DNA from 3 places in the Kitasatospora sp. NPDC054768 genome. Region 2 is predicted to be linked to each of the others. Evidence: riboswitches for the same ligand, from Rfam matches in the RefSeq annotation. Region 2 holds a riboswitch; each other region holds the start of a gene.
The links. Region 2 has a riboswitch for cyclic di-AMP ahead of ACWGKU_RS24495 (transglycosylase family protein). Riboswitches for the same ligand answer to the same signal wherever they lie in the genome.
Positions count from the first base shown of each region.

Region 1 (5,837 bases), on a different contig from region 2:
GGACATGCGGCTGCGGCTGCTGCTGGACACCGTGCTGCAGTCGGCCCAGGGGCTCCAGCGGGAGCTGGCGCTGCCGGTCTCCCAGATCCGCCCGGCGGACCTGGTGGAGGCGGTGGTGCCGGGGGCGGCCTCGCCCCACGACGTGGCCCGGCGCGGGCTGGCCGAGGACGATCCGGCGCTGCTGGACCAGCTGCTGGCGATCCCCCAGGTGCACCTGGTGGTGGACGGCTACAACGTGACCAAGACCGGTTATCCGACGCTGCCGCTGGAGCAGCAGCGGATCCGGTTGCTGGGCGGGCTGGCGATGCTGGCGCAGCGCACCCAGGCGGAGGTCACCTGCGTGTTCGACGGGCAGGACCTGGACGTCCCGGTGATCATGGCGCCGCCGCGCGGGGTCCGGGTGCGGTTCAGCCGGACCGGGGAGACGGCCGACGAGCTGATCCGCCGTCTGGTGCGGGCCGAGCCGCAGGGCCGTCCGGTGGTGGTGGTGTCGACCGACCGGGAGGTCGCGGACGGCGTGCGGAAGGCGGGCGCGCGCCCCGTGGCCTCGGTGCTGCTGCTGAACCGGCTGGCGCGCCCCTGACCCCGACCGGACGTGCGATGCCTGGTCAGGAGTGGTTCCGGGGTGGTGTGCGGGTCCCGTGTCGTCAGTGTGCGGACCGGAGTTCACACCTACGGGGGAGTGGCAAAACGGATAGATCTTCACTAGGGTCTGGCGTCAAACCTATTTTCCGGAATCTCATCCCATCAGGTGAGTCCGTTGGAAGAAGGAGCAGGACCCTTGGCCTCCCACCGCCGTCCCAAGCAGCCGAGCCGCGCGCGGATCTCCGTGCTCACCGCTGCTGCTGCGACCGCGGTCGCCCTCTCCGCGCAGGTGGCCGCGCACGCCGCGCCGCAGCCGAACAAAACGGACGTCAAAGCGCAGATCGACCAGCTCCAGGAGGAGCAGGAGCAGGCGGCGGAGAAGTACAACGGCGCCAAGGAGCGGGCCGACCAGCTGCGCAAGCAGGCCGACCAGCTGCAGGACCAGGTGGCCCGCAGCCAGGAGCAGATGACCCAGCTCCAGGGCGGTCTCGCCGAGGTGGCGGGCGAGCAGTACCGCACCGGCGGCATCGACCCGTCCGTCCAGCTGATGCTCACCTCCGACCCGTCCGGCTACCTGGAGAAGGCCTCCACCGTCCAGCAGGCCAGCAGCAGCCAGGCCGAGGCGCTCAAGGGGCTGCTGGACCAGCAGCGCCGGCTGGACCAGGAGAAGGTCGAGGCCTCCGCCGTGCTCGCCTCGCTGGACACCACCACCAAGGACCTGAACCAGGCCAAGGCGGACGTCAACACCAAGCTGAAGGCCGCCCAGGACCTGCTGAACTCGCTGAGCGCCACCGACCGCGCCGCGCTGAAGGCCCAGCAGGCGCAGGACGACCGCGCCTCCCGCGGCAGCGACCGGGTCGACCTCAGCAGCCTGCCGCCGGCCAGCGGCTACGCGGCCGTGGCGATGGCCAAGGCGATGAGCAAGCAGGGCTCGCCGTACGTGTGGGGCGCCACCGGCTCGACCACCTTCGACTGCTCGGGCCTGATGGTCTGGGCGTACGGGCAGGCGGGCGTCTCGCTGCCGCGCACCTCGCAGGAGCAGGGCCACTACGGCACCCGGGTGCCCTCGCTGGACCAGGCCCAGCCGGGCGACCTGGTGGTCTACGGCAACGACATGCACCACGTCGGGATGTACATCGGCAACGGCATGGTGGTCCACGCGCCGCACACCGGTGACGTGGTGAAGGTGATGAAGGCCGACGCGATGTCGATCAACACCATCCGCCGGGTCTGACGGCCCGACACGCCCGCGAGGCCCCTCCGGGGGCTGTGAAAAGCGCCACCCCTCGCGCGGGGGTGGCGTTCGGCTTTCCGCCCCTTCGCGGCCACATGCTGAGAACTGATCAGCCTTCTGTGTGCCAGTGGTCACCATCGGTCATTTTCACAGAAGAACTTGGGAAATCTTCGGTCTTTTTTCTGACAAGGATTTGAACGGATCACGGTTCAGTTACTAGGGTCGTGCCCTGAACCACCGCACTGTCGATCGCCCAGCCAGGGTGGCGGCGGTGGTTACCGTCGAGTTCGTGAGGCAGCGGGGCAGGTCGAAGCGACTGCCCGACAGGGGAGCCCAGTGGTTTGGGGGCGCTGCGGAGCGGAGCCGGGGAACCACGTTCCTCCGGGGTGAATCGACGCCAGGTCGGCCGATGGAACGGCCGTGAGGCGTCGTAGGGCATGCTTCCGGCCCGAACCCGTCAGCTCACCCGGTAGGCGGACGTAGGAAGAAGGAGTCCGCCTTCGTGGCGTCCCATCGTCGTCCCAAGCCCGCAGGCCGCGCCCGGGTCTCGATCCTGACCGGTGTCGCCGCGGCAGCCGTCGTCCTCTCCGCTCAAGGTGCCCACGCCGACCCGCAGCCGACCAAGGAACAGGTCAAGGGGCAGGTCGACCAGCTCAACGAGCAGGCCGAGATCGCGACCGAGAACTACAACGCGGCCCAGGCCAAGCAGCAGGAGCTGGAGAAGCAGGTCTCCGGCATGCAGGACCAGGTGGCCCGTCAGCAGGCCCAGGTCACCGAGCTCCAGGGCGGCCTGGCCGAGATCGCCGGCGAGCAGTACCGCAACGGGGGCATATCCCCGACCGTCCAGCTGATGTTCTCCTCCAGCCCGGACACCTTCCTCAGCCAGGCCGACGCGCTGAACCAGGCCGGCAGCACCCAGAAGGGTCAGCTGAAGGAGCTCCAGGAGCAGCAGCGCAAGCTCGACCAGGACCGCAACGAGGCCCAGGGCAAGCTCGCCGAGCTGGAGTCGACCACCCAGCAGCTGAAGGCCTCCAAGGAGGAGGTCCAGGGCAAGCTGAAGGCGGCCCAGGACCTGCTCAACACGCTGACCGAGCAGGAGCGCCAGGCGCTGCGCCAGGCCGAGGAGAAGGCCGCGGCCGACGCCAAGGCCAAGGCCGACGCCGCCCAGGCCCAGCAGCAGCAGGCCGACCGCGCCTCCCGCGACAACAGCCGCGGCGACCTCGCGACCGGCTCGTCCGGCTCGTCCGCCTCGACCGCCTCCTCCCCGGTGAAGGTGGCCCCGGGCAGCTCGCGCGGTGCCGCCGCGCTCTCGGCCGCCGCCTCCAAGATCGGCAGCCCGTACGTCTGGGGCGCCACCGGCCCGGGCTCCTTCGACTGCTCCGGCCTGATGGTCTGGGCGTTCAACCAGGCGGGCGTGTCGCTGCCGCGCACCTCGCAGGCGCAGGCCTCGGCCGGCACCCGGATCGGCTCGGACATCTCCCAGGCCCAGCCCGGCGACCTGCTGATCTTCTACACCGACGCCCACCACGTCGGCATCTACGCGGGCAACGGCCAGGTGCTGCACGCGCCCAAGCCGGGCGCGTCGGTGCGCTACGAGGCCGTCACCAACATGCCGCTGGCCTCCATCGTGCGGGTCTGATCACCGCTCGGACGCTTCCAGGCCCGGCCTCCCCCAGGGGAGGCCGGGCCTGCGGTTTTTCCTGCGGCTTTTCCCGAGGGCCGATCAAATGTCCGACAACAGCCTGAATATTCGGGTTGGCAGGGGTTTGGACTCGCTTGCCCTGACTCGCTAACGTCTGCCACCGGACTCCCGCTCGACGGCCGCCCGTCCCGGTGCGGCGGCGGGAGCCGCGCCGCAGGATTGGAGCCGCTGCCGCCATGCCCGTGCACCGCCGTTCCCAACTGCTCGCCCGGGCGCTGGTGCTGACCGCGGCCGCCGCCACCGCCCTGGGTGTGGCTGCCGGAGGCAGCGCCCAGGCCGCCCCCGGCAGCCCCGACCCGGGCGACCGCCAGGACGTCAAGACGCAGGTGGAACAGCTGTACGATGAGGCCGAGCAGGCGTCCGAGAAGGCCAACGCGGCGCAGGAGGCCCAGCGGCGGCTCCAGGGCGAGACCACGATCCTCCAGGGCGAGATCGCCGTGGCCCAGGACCAGCTCAACGGGCTGCGGGGCGACCTCGCGACGGTGGCCGGGGCCGAGTACCGCGGCGGCGGGATGACCCAGACCGCCCAGCTCATCCTCTCGCCCGACCCGGAGGGCTACCTGTCCCGCGCCCGCGCCCTGGGCCAGGCCGCCGCGCGCCAGCAGGAGACCCTGCACGAGCTGGTCGCCCGGCAGCGCCGGCTCGACCAGCGCCGGACCGAGGCGGCCGGCAAGCTCGACGAGCTGGACCGGACCCGCCGCTCGCTCGCCGACAGCAAGCAGCAGATCCAGCAGCGGCTGGCCAGCGCGCAGAAGCTGCTGAACGGTCTGGGCGCCGCCGAGCGGGCCCGGCTGACGGTCCAGGACGCCCGGGACGCCGAGCAGCGCGCCACCCGGGGCACCGACCGGCTGGACCTCGGCACCGCCCCGCCCGCCTCCGAGCGCGGGGCCGCCGCGCTGGCCGCCGCGGTGCGGATGATCGGCTCCCCGTACGTCTACGGGGCCACCGGCCCGCACGCGTTCGACTGCTCCGGTCTGATGTACTACAGCTGGCGGCAGGCCGGAGTGACCCTGCCGCGCACCTCGCAGGCCCAGGCGTACGCCGGGCAGCGGGTCAGCCTGTCCGAAGCGCGACCGGGAGACCTGGTGATCTTCTACCGGGACATGCACCACGTCGGCATGTACGCCGGCGGCGGCGTGATCGTGCACGCCCCCCGCCCGGGCGCCAAGGTCCGCTACGAGAGCGTCACCGCCATGCCGGTCTCCGGGGTGGTCCGGCTCTGAACGCCCCGCCGTCCGGCCCCGCCGACCCCACTGGCCCCGCCGGTACATCCGGCTCCCGCCCCCGCCGGACGCTGTCCCGGCGGGGCGCGCTGCTGCTCGCGGCCGGTGGGCTGGCCCAGCTGTCGCTGCCTCCGGCCGCCCCGGCGGCGCCCGCGGCCCGCTCGGCGGACCGGCACGCCGAGGTGGCCGCCGCGCTGGCGGAGCGGGCGCGTTCGGCGCCGCCGTGGGCCGGGCTGCCGGTGGCCGGGGCGGGGTACCGCAACCTGGTGCTCGCCGCCTCCGGCGGGCCGGAGCGGCTGACCGCCGCCGCCGAACTGGCGGTGCGGATCGCCGGGTACGACGAGTACCCGGTGGTGTACCCGCGCCGGATCGAGCTGGTCCGGGCCGGCGACGGCTGGCGGGTCGAGCGCGAGGAGAGCGCGGGCGGCCCGCCGGCGCCGTGGGACTTCGGGCCGCTCCGGTCGGCTCCGGGAGCGAACTGCCTGGTGGTCGGGCCGGCCGCCGGGCCCGACCCGGCCGAGCTGGCCGCGGTGGGGGACCGGGCGGTGCCCGCCGTCACCGAGGTCTGGGGCGGCGCCTGGCCGGAGCGGCTGCTGCTGGAGCGGCCCGCCACCGAGGAGCAGTTCGCCCGGCTGCTGGAGGGCGACCCGGACGGCTGGACGGGCATGGCGGCGGTCACCGTGGCCGCCCCCGGCGCACCGTGGCACACCCCGGCGGACCGGGTGCTGGTCAACCCGGAGGTGTACGGGCGGCTCAGCGACTTCGGCCGCCAGGTGGTGATCACCCACGAGGCCACCCACGTCGCGACCAGGGCCGACACCCGGGCCTGGACCCCGCTGTGGCTCTCCGAGGGCGTCGCCGACTGGACGGCGTACCGCGACTCGGGCCGCAGCCCGCAGCAGGTCGCCCCCGAGCTGGCCCGGGACGTCGCCGCCGGGAGGACGCCCACCGCGCTGCCCGCCGACCGGGACTTCGCCGCCGGGGCCACCGGCATCGCCCAGGCCTACGAGCAGTCCTGGCTGGCCTGCGAGCTGATCGCCCGCACCCACGGGCCGCAGCGGCTGGTCGCCTTCTACCGCGCGATCGGCGCGGC
Region 1 covers NZ_JBSHBN010000039.1:34,458-40,294, reverse strand. Annotated here, with positions in the region: gene ACWGKU_RS14725 (NYN domain-containing protein) at 1-583, shown strand, start outside; gene ACWGKU_RS14720 (C40 family peptidase) at 782-1,819, shown strand; cyclic di-AMP (ydaO/yuaA leader) riboswitch at 2,158-2,311, shown strand; gene ACWGKU_RS14715 (C40 family peptidase) at 2,322-3,458, shown strand; gene ACWGKU_RS14710 (C40 family peptidase) at 3,698-4,744, shown strand; gene ACWGKU_RS14705 (hypothetical protein) at 4,927-5,837, shown strand, end outside.
Region 1: linked by a shared signal. The riboswitch ahead of ACWGKU_RS14715 (C40 family peptidase) and the one ahead of ACWGKU_RS24495 (transglycosylase family protein) in region 2 are both predicted to bind cyclic di-AMP.

Region 2 (5,837 bases):
TTCACGGGGGTGCCGGACGAGTCGTACGAGCTGCCGGTCGAGCTGACCGCCGACTCGGCGGGCCGGCTGCTGCTCGCGGTGGCGCAGCGGGCGCACGACGCCGGGGTGGACGTGGACGCGGCGCTGCGGTCGGCCGCGCGCGGTTACCGGGACGCGGTGCGCGCGGCCGAAGGCCTCAAGCCGGACGGAGAGCCCGACGGAGAGCCCGACGGGGACTCGGCCGGGGAGCCCGACGGGAAGTAGGCGCTCAGGCCGCCGTGGCGGTGTGCTCCGGGCACCGCTGCGGCGGGACGAGTTCGCCGATGGCCTCGCCGACGAGGACGACGAGTTCGGCGAGCCGCTCCAGGTCGAGGTGGTCGGGCAGCTCGGCCAGCGAGATGATCCGCTCGCCGTCCGGGCCGGCCACGGCGAACAGGTCGATCGGTCCGAGGTGCTTCTCGGCGGTGTCGACGAGGGCGGCGACGTCGCTGGGGCGGCGGATGTCGCCGCAGACGCCGACGACGGGGCAGCCCGGCCGGTCGAGTTCGGCGGCGAGGTCCTCGGCGATGCCGGCGTACTGGTCGGCGATGAGCATTCCGGAGGCGCCGGCCGCGGCGAACCGGCGGGCGAGTCCCGCGCCCGAACCGCCGTCGAGGACCGCGATGACGACGACTGACCCGCTGACCCGCATGGCCTGCTCCTCCCTGTGGGCGACACCGCACCGGCGCCCACGCGTACTGCGGAGGATCGTAGGCACGTCCTGACCCTCCGCAACAGGGATTACCCCGCAGGTGACCAGGCTCACGCCCGCACTGCGGCCAAGAGTCGGCCAAGAGCTGTCCATTGACCGTCCGCGGACAGTCAACGGGCCGTCCATGAGCCGTCCATGGGCCGTCCACGGAGCATCGGCAGGACGGCCGCGGACCGTCGGCGGGAGGAGCGGCGGCCCGCCGGAGCGGGGCGTGCCCGTCGCACCGGATACGGTCGGTCCATGCCAGCTCAGCCCGACTCCGCCCGGCCCGCCGCCACGCCGTCCGACGCCACCGCCCCGCAGCTGTTCACCTGGGAGTTCGCCTCCGACCCGTACCCCGCCTACGCCTGGCTGCGCGAGCACGCCCCGGTGCACCGCACCACGCTGCCGAGCGGGGTGGAGGCCTGGCTGGTGACCCGGTACGCGGACGCCCGGCAGGCGCTCGCGGACAGCCGGCTGTCGAAGAACCCGGCGCACCACAGCGAGCAGGCGCACCGCACCGGCCGGGTGGGCATCCCGGGGGAGCGGCAGGCGGACCTGATGACCCACCTGCTGAACATCGACCCGCCGGACCACACCCGGCTGCGCAGGCTGGTGTCGAAGGCGTTCACCCCGCGCCGGGTGGCCGAGTTCGAGCCGCGGGTGCAGCAGCTCACCGACCGGCTGATCGACGGCTTCGCGCAGCGCGGTTCGGCGGACCTGATCCACGAGTTCGCCTTCCCGCTCCCCATCTACGCGATCTGCGACATGCTGGGCGTGCCGGCCGAGGACCAGGACGACTTCCGGGACTGGGCCGGGATGATGGTGCGCCACACGAAGCCGGGCCACGGCGGCGGCCGGCGCGGCGGCGTGGGGCGGGCGGTGAAGCGGATGCGGGCGTACCTGCTGGAGCTGATCCACCGCAAGCGCGCGGACCTCGGGGACGACCTGATCTCGGGCCTGATCCGGGCCAGTGACCACGGTGAGCACCTGACCGAGAACGAGGCCGCGGCGATGGCCTTCATCCTCCTGTTCGCGGGTTTCGAGACCACCGTGAACCTGATCGGCAACGGCACGTACGCCCTGCTGCGCAATCCGGAGCAGCGCCGGTTGCTGCAGGAGTCGGTGGCCCGCGGGGAGAGCGCGCTGCTGGAGACCGGGATCGAGGAACTCCTGCGCTACGACGGACCGGTGGAGATGGCGACCTGGCGGTTCGCGACCCGTCCGCTGGCCATCGGCGGGGTGGACATCCCGGTCGGCGACCCGGTGCTGGTGGTGCTCGCCGCGGCGGACCGCGACCCGGCCCGGTTCGCGGCCGAGAACACCCTGGACCTGGCCCGGACGGACAACCCCCACCTGGGCTTCGGGCACGGCATCCACTACTGCATCGGCGCTCCGCTCGCCCGCTTGGAGGGTCGTGCCGCGCTGACCACGCTGCTTTCCCGGCTGCCCGATCTCCGGCTCGCGGAAGACGCGGACGACCTGCGGTGGCGCGGTGGTCTGATCATGCGTGGGCTGCGCGAACTCCCGGTGGAATTCAGTCCGGAGAGCCGTTCCCCGCACGCCTCTCCGCAGACCCCTCCGCACGCTCCTTCGCAGGCCTCGCCGAACACTCCCGCCACGCCTCCGACGTGCTGAGATCGCACTGACGGGACGTCGCGAACCACCTGCTGACGGGGGTGTGAACACCCATCAATCCGGACATAACACCGCCGTTGGTAGGCGATCGAACACGCGCCGTAATTATTGTGTGATATCGACGATATGAGCTTGTGATTGGTCTGATGATCTGTCTACTCTCCCTGGAGTTCGCAGCTGCGGACCTCGTACGCGGAACGCCGAGTCCTGCCCGCCGCGCCACGGGAAACCGACCAGAACCCTGGGCAGGGGCGGGGGAACCAGGTTTGTTGCCGTCTCCCCACGGCTTGGGGTGAAGCCGCCCGAGCGGAATCGTTTCCGCGTACGGCGGCCGGGCCACCTCCCGGTCCGAACCCGACAGCTCACCTCGCAGGCGTGCGGAGAGGGACCTCTTCATGCTGTTCGTTGGAACTGGCCGTCACCGTCGTCGCACCCAGGCCGAGAAGGCCATCGCCGTCGCCGGTGTGGCCGGCGTCGGACTCGCGATGCCGCTCCTCACCGCCACCGGCGCCTCCGCCGCCCCCGCCTCCACCTGGGACGCCGTCGCCCAGTGCGAGGCCGGTGGCAACTGGAGCATCAACACCGGCAACGGCTTCTACGGCGGCCTCCAGTTCACCTCCAGCACCTGGAAGGCGTACGGCGGCACCGCCTACGCGCCGCAGGCCAACCAGGCCAGCAAGGCCCAGCAGATCTCGGTCGCCGAGAAGGTGCTGGCCTCGCAGGGCCCGGGCGCCTGGCCGGTCTGCTCCCAGAAGGCCGGTCTGACCAAGGGTGGCGCCCCGGCTGCGGTCGACACCTCCTCGGACGCCAAGCCGCAGTCCGCCCCCAAGCAGCAGACCCCGAAGCCCGCCGCCAAGCCGGCCGAGAAGCCGGTCGCGCAGCAGCCCGCCGCCCAGAAGCAGACCCCGAAGCCCGCCGCGCAGCCGGTCCAGCAGGCCGCCCCGCAGCAGCAGGCGCAGCCGCAGACCCCGGGCTTCTCCGGCAAGGCCGGCTGGGACGCCGACGCCAAGGTGTACTGGTACCAGAGCAACGGCGCCTGGTACTGGACCAGCCACCAGAGCGTCTACCAGCAGTACGCCGGCCAGGCCGCCGCCCAGCCGCAGTACGCCCCGCAGGCCGCGCAGTCGGCCCCGCAGACCACCGGCCACGACTACACCGTCCGCGCCGGTGACACCCTGTCGACCATCGCCGCCGCCCAGGGCGTGTCCGGCGGCTGGCACGCGCTGTACGAGCAGAACCACGGCACGGTCGGCGGCGACCCGAACCTGATCATGCCCGGCCAGGTGCTGCACCTCGGCTGAGCCGGCCCGCTCGACGCCGGCCCGCTCGACGCCGGCTCGCTCGACGCCGGCCCGCCCGCCGCGCCCGGCGCCGACGCCGCCTCACCCCGCCGTCCGAAGGGGACCGGTCCTACCGGTCCCCTTCGTCCGCATTCGCCCGCTCCGGTGGGACAAGCTGGGACAAGCAGGTGAACTACCGGTGGGTAGTGGGGCCACACGCTGAGACGGGACCGAGGCGGACGTGGCCCCGGGAGCCCGGGCGGTTAGGCTCTGGTCGTAACGACTCCGCAATCGTCCTGCTGACAGCACCACCGTCAGACCGGACCCTGCTTCCGCAAGGAGATGCCTCGTGCCGTCCATCGATGTCGTCGTAGCCCGTGAGATCCTCGACTCCCGCGGCAACCCCACGGTCGAGGTCGAGGTCGGCCTCGACGACGGCAGCACGGGTCGTGCCGCTGTCCCGTCGGGTGCTTCCACCGGTGCCTTCGAGGCGCTGGAGCTGCGTGACGGTGACAAGAACCGCTACTTCGGCAAGGGCGTCGAGAAGGCCGTCCTGGCCGTCATCGAGCAGATCGGCCCGGAGCTGGTCGGCTACGACGCCACCGAGCAGCGCCTGATCGACCAGGCCATGCTGGACCTGGACGCCACCCCGGACAAGTCCTCGCTCGGCGCCAACGCCATCCTGGGCGTCTCGCTGGCCGTCGCGCACGCCGCCTCCGAGGCCAGCGACCTGCCGCTGTTCCGCTACCTGGGCGGCCCGAACGCGCACGTCCTGCCGGTCCCGATGATGAACATCCTCAACGGTGGGTCGCACGCGGACTCCAACGTCGACATCCAGGAGTTCATGATCGCCCCGATCGGCGCGGAGTCCTTCTCCGAGGCCGTCCGCTGGGGCGTCGAGGTCTACCACACGCTCAAGGGCGTGCTGAAGGAGCGCGGCCTGTCCACGGGTCTGGGTGACGAGGGCGGCTTCGCCCCGAACCTGGACTCCAACCGCGAGGCCCTGGACCTCATCGTCGAGGCCATCGAGAAGGCCGGCTACGTGCCCGGCCGTGACGTCGCGCTGGCCCTGGACGTCGCCTCCTCCGAGTTCTACGAGGACGGCGCCTACCAGTTCGAGGGCAAGGACCTCACCGCCGCCGAGCTCATCGAGTACTACGCCGAGCTGGTCGCCGCCTACCCGCTGGTCTCCATCGAGGACCCGCTGGACGAGTCCGACTGGGACGGCTGGAAGGCCATGACCGACAAGCTGGGCGACAAGGTCCAGCTGGTCGGCGACGACCTGTTCGTCACCAACCCGGCCCGCCTGGCCCGCGGCATCGAGACCGGCACCGCCAACGCGCTGCTGGTGAAGGTGAACCAGATCGGCTCGCTGACCGAGACCCTGGACGCCGTCGAGCTGGCCCAGCGCAACGGCTACCGCTGCATGATGTCGCACCGCTCCGGCGAGACCGAGGACGTCACCATCGCCGACCTGGCCGTCGCCACCAACTGCGGCCAGATCAAGACCGGTGCCCCGGCCCGCTCCGAGCGCGTCGCCAAGTACAACCAGCTGCTGCGCATCGAGGAGATCCTCGACGACGCCGCCGAGTACGCCGGCCGCGGCGCCTTCCCGCGCTTCCGCTCCGCGGAGTAGCAGGAACGGCCGCTCCGTGGAGCGACCGGGCCCGGCCGCTGCGCGGAGCGATCCGCACGGCGGGCACGAGGGCCGGGCGCTCCCGGTAGCGCACGCCTGACCGGTGCCCCGCCGTTCACCCCGTAGGGTGGACGGCGGGGCACCGTCGCGACCAGGAGGGGATACGGGAGATGGCTGGCTGGAGGATCCCGGGCTTGGCGGCCCGGCCCCGGTTCACGAGCCGGGCGACCGTCCTCGTCCTGGTGCTCTGTTCGCTGGTGGCGATCCTCGCCTACCCGACGCGGCAGTTCATCTCCCAGCGCGCCGAGATCTCCGCCCAGCGGGCGAAGGCCGACCACGCGCGCCAGCAGGTCGAGCAGCTGCGCCGGGAGAAGGCCCGCTGGCAGGACCCGGAGTACGTGAAGGCGCAGGCCCGCGCCCGGCTGCACTACGCGGTGCCGGGGGAGACCCCGTACATCGCGGTGGATCCGGCCGGCCGGGCCTCCGCCCAGCCCTCCTCGTCCGCGGCGGGTGCGGCCTCCTCCGGCACCGCGGCCTCCGGAAGCGCCGCCGACCGGACGAAGGCCGCCAAGCC
Region 2 covers NZ_JBSHBN010000088.1:26,800-32,636, forward strand. Annotated here, with positions in the region: gene ACWGKU_RS24480 (MazG family protein) at 1-243, shown strand, start outside; gene ACWGKU_RS24485 (SDR family NAD(P)-dependent oxidoreductase) at 248-670, opposite strand; gene ACWGKU_RS24490 (cytochrome P450 family protein) at 971-2,347, shown strand; cyclic di-AMP (ydaO/yuaA leader) riboswitch at 2,569-2,737, shown strand; gene ACWGKU_RS24495 (transglycosylase family protein) at 2,743-3,648, shown strand; gene eno (phosphopyruvate hydratase) at 3,977-5,263, shown strand; gene ACWGKU_RS24505 (FtsB family cell division protein) at 5,434-5,837, shown strand, end outside.

Region 3 (5,837 bases), on a different contig from region 2:
GCGATGTGGATGGCCGTCCAGCACCTGGCCGAACTCGGGCACGAGCGGATCGGGCTGGCCGTCGGTCAGCGCCGGTACGTGCCGGTGCTGCGCAAGATCGAGGGCTTCACGGCCGCGCTGCGCGAGGTGCTCGGGCTCTCCCGGGAGGAGGCCGACGACCTCGTCCACCACACGCTGTTCAGCGTGGAGGGCGGGCACGCGGCGGCCGGCGCGCTGCTCGACAAGGGCTGCACGGCGATCGTCTGCGGGAGCGACATGATGGCGCTCGGGGCGATCCGGGCGGTGCGGCAGCGTGGGCTGTCGGTGCCGCAGGACGTGTCGGTGGTCGGCTTCGACGACTCGCCGCTGATCGCCTTCACCGAGCCGCCGTTGACCACGATCCGCCAGCCGGTCGAGGCGATGGCCACGGCGGCGGTGGACGCGCTGCTGGAGGAGGTCGGCGGAAACGCGGCCCAGCGCGGCGAGTTCATGTTCCAGCCGGAGCTGGTGATGCGCGGGTCCACCGGGGCCTGCGCGCGCTGAACCCCGGCCGTCACGGCCGACGGAAGGGCCCCGGAGGGCGGTTGCTCTCCGGGGCCCTTCGGCGTGCGTGCGGTCGGCCGCCCCGGGCCGTCGGGCGGTCAGCCCTCCTGGGCGGTGGGGCGGTCGACGGTCGGTCGGTGCCCGTCGGCCGCCTCGGCGGTACGGGTCTCGGTACGGCGGCCGCGGGCCAGGTAGTCGCGCAGGACCAGTTCGACGGCGTCCTGCGGGTTCTTGGTGCCGGAGAGCAACATCGCGTCGATCGCGAGGTTCGCGTCGAGGGTGACGGTGACCTGGGCCATGTGACTCCTCCTCGGGTGCAGAGCAGCAGCATGCCCGTTGGGGCGGGGATTCACCACGGGGATTCGCCATGGGGATTCACCGCGGGGATTTGCCACGAGGTACGGCCGGAGGCATGCCGGAACCCCCGGGGAGGAGCGACCAGACTCTCCCCGGGGGCGTGGGCGGTCAACGTTCGGACGACAGCTGACAGATGATGAAATCTGTTATCTGTCAGCTGTTATCCGTCGGCTGTCGGCTGTTCGCCGTTCTCAGACCCGGCCGGCGAAGTCCGGGGCCCAGTTGGCGATGCTCTGCTCGCGGACGCCCGAGCTCGGGTTGGCGGCCTCGACGTACTTGCCGTTGCCGACGTAGATCGCGACGTGGTAGACGCCGGAGTCCTTGCCGTTGTTGGACCAGAACAGCAGGTCGCCCGGCTGGAGGCTGTCCAGCGAGACGTGGGTGCTGGCGGCGGCCTGGTCGGCGGCGACGCGCGGGACGGAGACGCCCGCGGCGCGCAGCGCGGCCTGGGTCAGGCCGGAGCAGTCCCAGCCACCGTTGCCGGTGCCGCCGTAGACGTACGCCTGACCGACCTTCGACTCGGCGAAGGAGACCGCGGCGGCCATGCTGCCGGTGGCGGCCGGAGCCTGGGTCTGGGGAGCGGGCTTGGTGGACGGCTTGGCGGCCTGGGTCTGGGCCTGCGCGGTCGGCTGGGCGTTCACGGCACCGCCGTTCGCGGACTGGCCGGACTTCTGCGAGCGGTCGAACCAGGTGAAGTCCGAGCCGGACTTGCCGGTGGCGGACTGGCCGGCCTGGGCCTGGCCGTTGCCGCCGAAGGACAGCTGCTGGCCCGGGTAGATGCTGTCCGGACCCTCGGTCAGGGTGCCGCGGTTGAGCTCGTACAGCCGCTGCCAGCCGCCCTGCACCTTGTGCTGGTCGGCGATCGCGGACAGCCAGTCGCCCTCGACCACGGTGTAGTCGCCGTTCTGGGCCTGCTGCTGGCGCTTCTGGACCCAGTCGCTCCGGTTTCCGGAGGCGGCGGAGTCGGTGCTGGCCTGCGTGCCGTCCTGGGCGGGCGCGGAGGGCGCGGAGGGCGCGGAGGGCGCGGCGGGCTTTGCGGCCGGGGCCTGGGTCTGCGGAGCGGGCTTGGCGGCCGGGGCGGCCGGCTTGGCGCTCTGCGCGGGCTGCGCGGGCTTCGCGGCGGTCGAGCCCGCGGTGGAGCCCGCCGAGGTGTCGACGGCGGCCGCGGCGCCGCCCTTGGTGAGGCCGGCCTGGACCGAGCACACCGGCCAGGCGCCGGGGCCCTGCGAGGCGAGGACCTTCTCGGCGACGGCGATCTGCTGGTCCTTGGTGGCCAGGTCGGCGCGCGCCGCGAAGGCGGTGCCGCCGAAGGCGGACCAGGTGCTGGAGGTGAACTGGAGGCCGCCGTAGAAGCCGTTGCCCGTGTTGATGCTCCAGTTGCCGCCGCTCTCGCACTGGGCGACCTTGTCCCAGGTGGCGACGGTGGCGGCGGAGGCGGTGCCGGAGGCGATGCAGGGGACGGTGAGGCCGACGCCCGCGACGCCGAGGGCGGCGATCACGCGACGGGTGCGGCTGGACAGACGAGTGCCGTTGGTGGGCAGCATGAAGACGCGGTCCTCTCCCACGCCTGCGAGGTGAGCTGTCGGATTCGGGCTGGAGTTGCCCGGCCGCGCTGTGGGCGCGGCTTCACCCCTAGCCCTGGACCGTTCCGGAGATCGGTCCGGGGCGACTTACCTGTGGGTCCCCCGCTCCTGCCGTGGTGCGATTTCGCGCTGCCAGGACATCCGACGGCAGGACTCGGCGTCGCGGATGAACCGGGTTCGTGTGGTCACGAACGGGGAGCACGTTAATCAGACTTAAGTTCAAACTGCAAACTGCTGTGATGCGCATCACGGTTTAGTGGGAACTGCCAAAATTGCCGCTCTTCATGATCGTAAATGATCGTTTTCAGGCAACCCTGTTATGGAAGCCCACAACTGGCAGCACTTCAGAAGTGGTGTGACGGCGCGTCGAATCGCGGGCCGGAGCACCCGGGCAGATGCTGCGGCGGCCGTGATGCGAGCGCCCGCGACCGCGTTTCCTATTTCCTTTCAAATAGGCCAGAACGGACATTCCACTTCATCGCCGTCCGACTTCCGCGCGGGACGGCCATGGGCGGGCGGAGCAAAACCGAAGGGCCCGGAACGCATGCCGTTCCGGGCCCTTCGGTGCGCGCCAACCGGCGCGCGTCGTCGACTACCGCCCTGCGGGCCCCTGGGAGGCCGCGTGGGCGCCGCGGACGCCCTCCAGAGCCCCCTCGGCCTCGGCGGCGGCCGCCGCCTCCGCCTCGGCCCGTGCCAGGTCCTCCGGGGACGGCGCGGGCAGCGCCGCCAGGTAGGTGGAGGCGATCAGCTGGCCGACCGACGGGTACGAGCCCAGCGGCGCGGCCGACGGGCAGCCGGTCTCCTCGGCGGCGGTGGCGAGCAGCTCGGAGTCCGCCTCCGGGCCGATCACCAGCGGGGCCAGCGCCGGGCGCTGCGAGCCGGTGTCCCTGAGGTGGTTGACGGCCGCGGCCACCGAGCCGGGCACGTCGAGCGCGGCGGCGACGACCGGCACGGCCAGTCGGGCGGCCAGCAGCACGCCGGTGATGCCGGCCGCCGCGGCCGCGTCCTCGCCGCCGACGGTGGTCAGCACCACGCCGTCCGCGGCGGTCGCGATGGCGAACAGCCGGGCGCGGTCGGCCCGGGCCAGCCCGGCCTCGGACAGCCGGACGTGCACGGCCTCGGCCAGCAGCGGGTGCGGGCCCAGCGGGTCGGTGACGGGCGCGCTGTACTCGGCGGCGAGCGCGTGAAGCTCGGTCAGGAAGGTGTGCGGGCCGGGCACCAGCGGCACCAGGACGGGCGTCGGCAGTCCGGCCTCGGCCGCCATGGCCAGCAGCTCGGCCACGGTGCGGTCCTCGCCGCCCGCGCCCTCGCCGCCGTTGCCGGGCAGGTAGCCGACCGCGGTCCGGACGCCGTTCTGCTCGGTGCGGACGATCGAGAGCAACTCCTCGACGACCGAGCGGGACTCGGGCCCGGCGGTCGCGGGCACGGCGAGCACCAGGGCCGGGGCGCCGGCCGGGATCTCGGGGCGCTCGGGACGACGGTGGCGCCCCCGCGCACGGGAGCCTGGAGTACGGACGGGCAGTGGCGCGCCCGGGATGGCTGCGGTGCTCATGCCGGAGATCGTAGGACATCTGCCCGTCCGGCTTGCAGTCGGCTGCCGCGTGGGTTTCACGCGGTCGCGGTCCGGAGGCCGGTGCGTCTCCGGCACCGGTCCGGGCACTTTGCCTACAATCCGGACATTCCGCTCCCAATCCCCGCGCGACCGCCGGTGGTTGCCTCGACGCGACCCGAGGGCGCCGGCGTTGCACCTGGGGCGCGTGAGATGTCTCACAGCATGAGGATGGTTTGACGGAGGGTCACGGGAGTGCGACTCCCGGCATTCGAAGATCAACATTCAGCGGGGAGGTGCTCACGGCCGGTTATCGCGCGCCCGACGATTCATCGGCTATGTCCGTTTACGTACCGTCAGGAGAAGGGTCCGTGAAGAGTTCGCGGCTGCGGACAAAAGGCCACGTGCACCTGCAACGTCCCGTGCTGATGCACGTGCACTGCGGCTATCATCGCGTCAAGTGAGGCGTTGTGCCGGACCGGTACGGGGCCGGTCCGTTCGTTTCGACGGTGCCGGGGGCGCCGCGCTGGACGACAACTCCGGAAGCTCTTCGGGAGATTTCTATGCACGACTCGCAGGACACGCACGGCTCGTACGACACCTACAACGGGATGGCCGCCGCCGATCTCCAGGGGGTGGTCTGGCAGAAGAGCCGGCACAGCAACTCCCAGGGCAACTGCGTCGAGTTCGCGGCCCTGCCCGGCGGCGATGTGGCGATGCGCAACTCGCGGTTCCCGGACGGCCCGGCCCTCATCTACACCCGGGCCGAGATCGCCGCCCTGCTGCTGGGGGCCAAGGACGGGGAGTTCGACCACCTGGCGGTCTGACCGACCGCCGTGCTCCATCATCGGGGGGCCGTCGTGGGTGCCGACACCACGACGGCCTTTGTCTTTGTCTCCTCCGGGGACCTCTTCGCCGGCGGTCTCCGCTTCGGAGGTGTCCGCTCCGGAGGCGTCCGCACTGGAGCGGAAGTCCTCGGCGGGGCCGGGTGGAAGGGCCCGGGGTGTGGTCCTCCCGGGGCTTCCGTCGACCGGCCGTGCGCCGACCGGCGCATGGTCCGTCCTGGGCGTGCGGCCCGTTCGGGTCGGGGGCCCGGTCGGGGCGCACGGCCCGTCCTAGGCCGAGCGCCGATGCCGTCCGCCGATCTCGACGGGGCCGTCGAGCGGTGAGCGGCCGCCGAGTCCGGGGTGCCCGTCCAGCGGGGAGCCGACGATCGTCTCCGCCTCGAACATCGCCCAGACCACCTTGCCGCTGCCCAGCGGGTGCCAGCCCCAGGAGCGGCTGAACGACTCCACCAGGTGCAGCCCGCGGCCGGATTCGGCGACGAAGTCGGCCTCCCGTGCGATCGGGCCGATGCTGCTCGGATCGCTCACCGCGCAGACCACCTGGGGTGCGCGGTGCACCAGGCTTATTCGGATCGGGAGCCGGCCGTCCGGGGTCGGCTGCAGGGGAAAGCCGTACTCGCCCTGGGTGCCGCCCGACGGGTCGGGCCGTGCGCCGATCGCATGCCGGAGCGCGTTGGTCACGAGTTCCGAGGCCACCAGCGCGACGTCGTCGAACAGCTCCGTCAGGCCCCAGTGCTGGAGCGTGCTCCGAGCGAAGTCGCGCGCGGTTCTGACGGCTTCGAAGCGAGGAGCGAGCGTACAGGTGACCACAAGGGGGTCAACCGCCAAAGCCGTACCGGTGCTCATGAAGAGCTCCTCCCATAAGGGGGCGGACACGGCTGGACCCGCCGGGGTCATGCCGGTCACCTCCGACTCGCTCGGCCGCTCGGCCGCCCCCTCGACCAGGCGCGCGCGCACTCGAACGCCCGATGACGCGGGGGA
Region 3 covers NZ_JBSHBN010000139.1:12,795-18,631, reverse strand. Annotated here, with positions in the region: gene ACWGKU_RS31185 (LacI family DNA-binding transcriptional regulator) at 1-522, shown strand, start outside; gene ACWGKU_RS31180 (hypothetical protein) at 621-821, opposite strand; gene ACWGKU_RS31175 (transglycosylase family protein) at 1,071-2,444, opposite strand; cyclic di-AMP (ydaO/yuaA leader) riboswitch at 2,431-2,601, opposite strand; gene ACWGKU_RS31170 (hypothetical protein) at 3,055-4,014, opposite strand; gene ACWGKU_RS31165 (DUF397 domain-containing protein) at 4,575-4,838, shown strand; gene ACWGKU_RS31160 (ATP-binding protein) at 5,127-5,702, opposite strand.
Region 3: linked by a shared signal. The riboswitch ahead of ACWGKU_RS31175 (transglycosylase family protein) and the one ahead of ACWGKU_RS24495 (transglycosylase family protein) in region 2 are both predicted to bind cyclic di-AMP.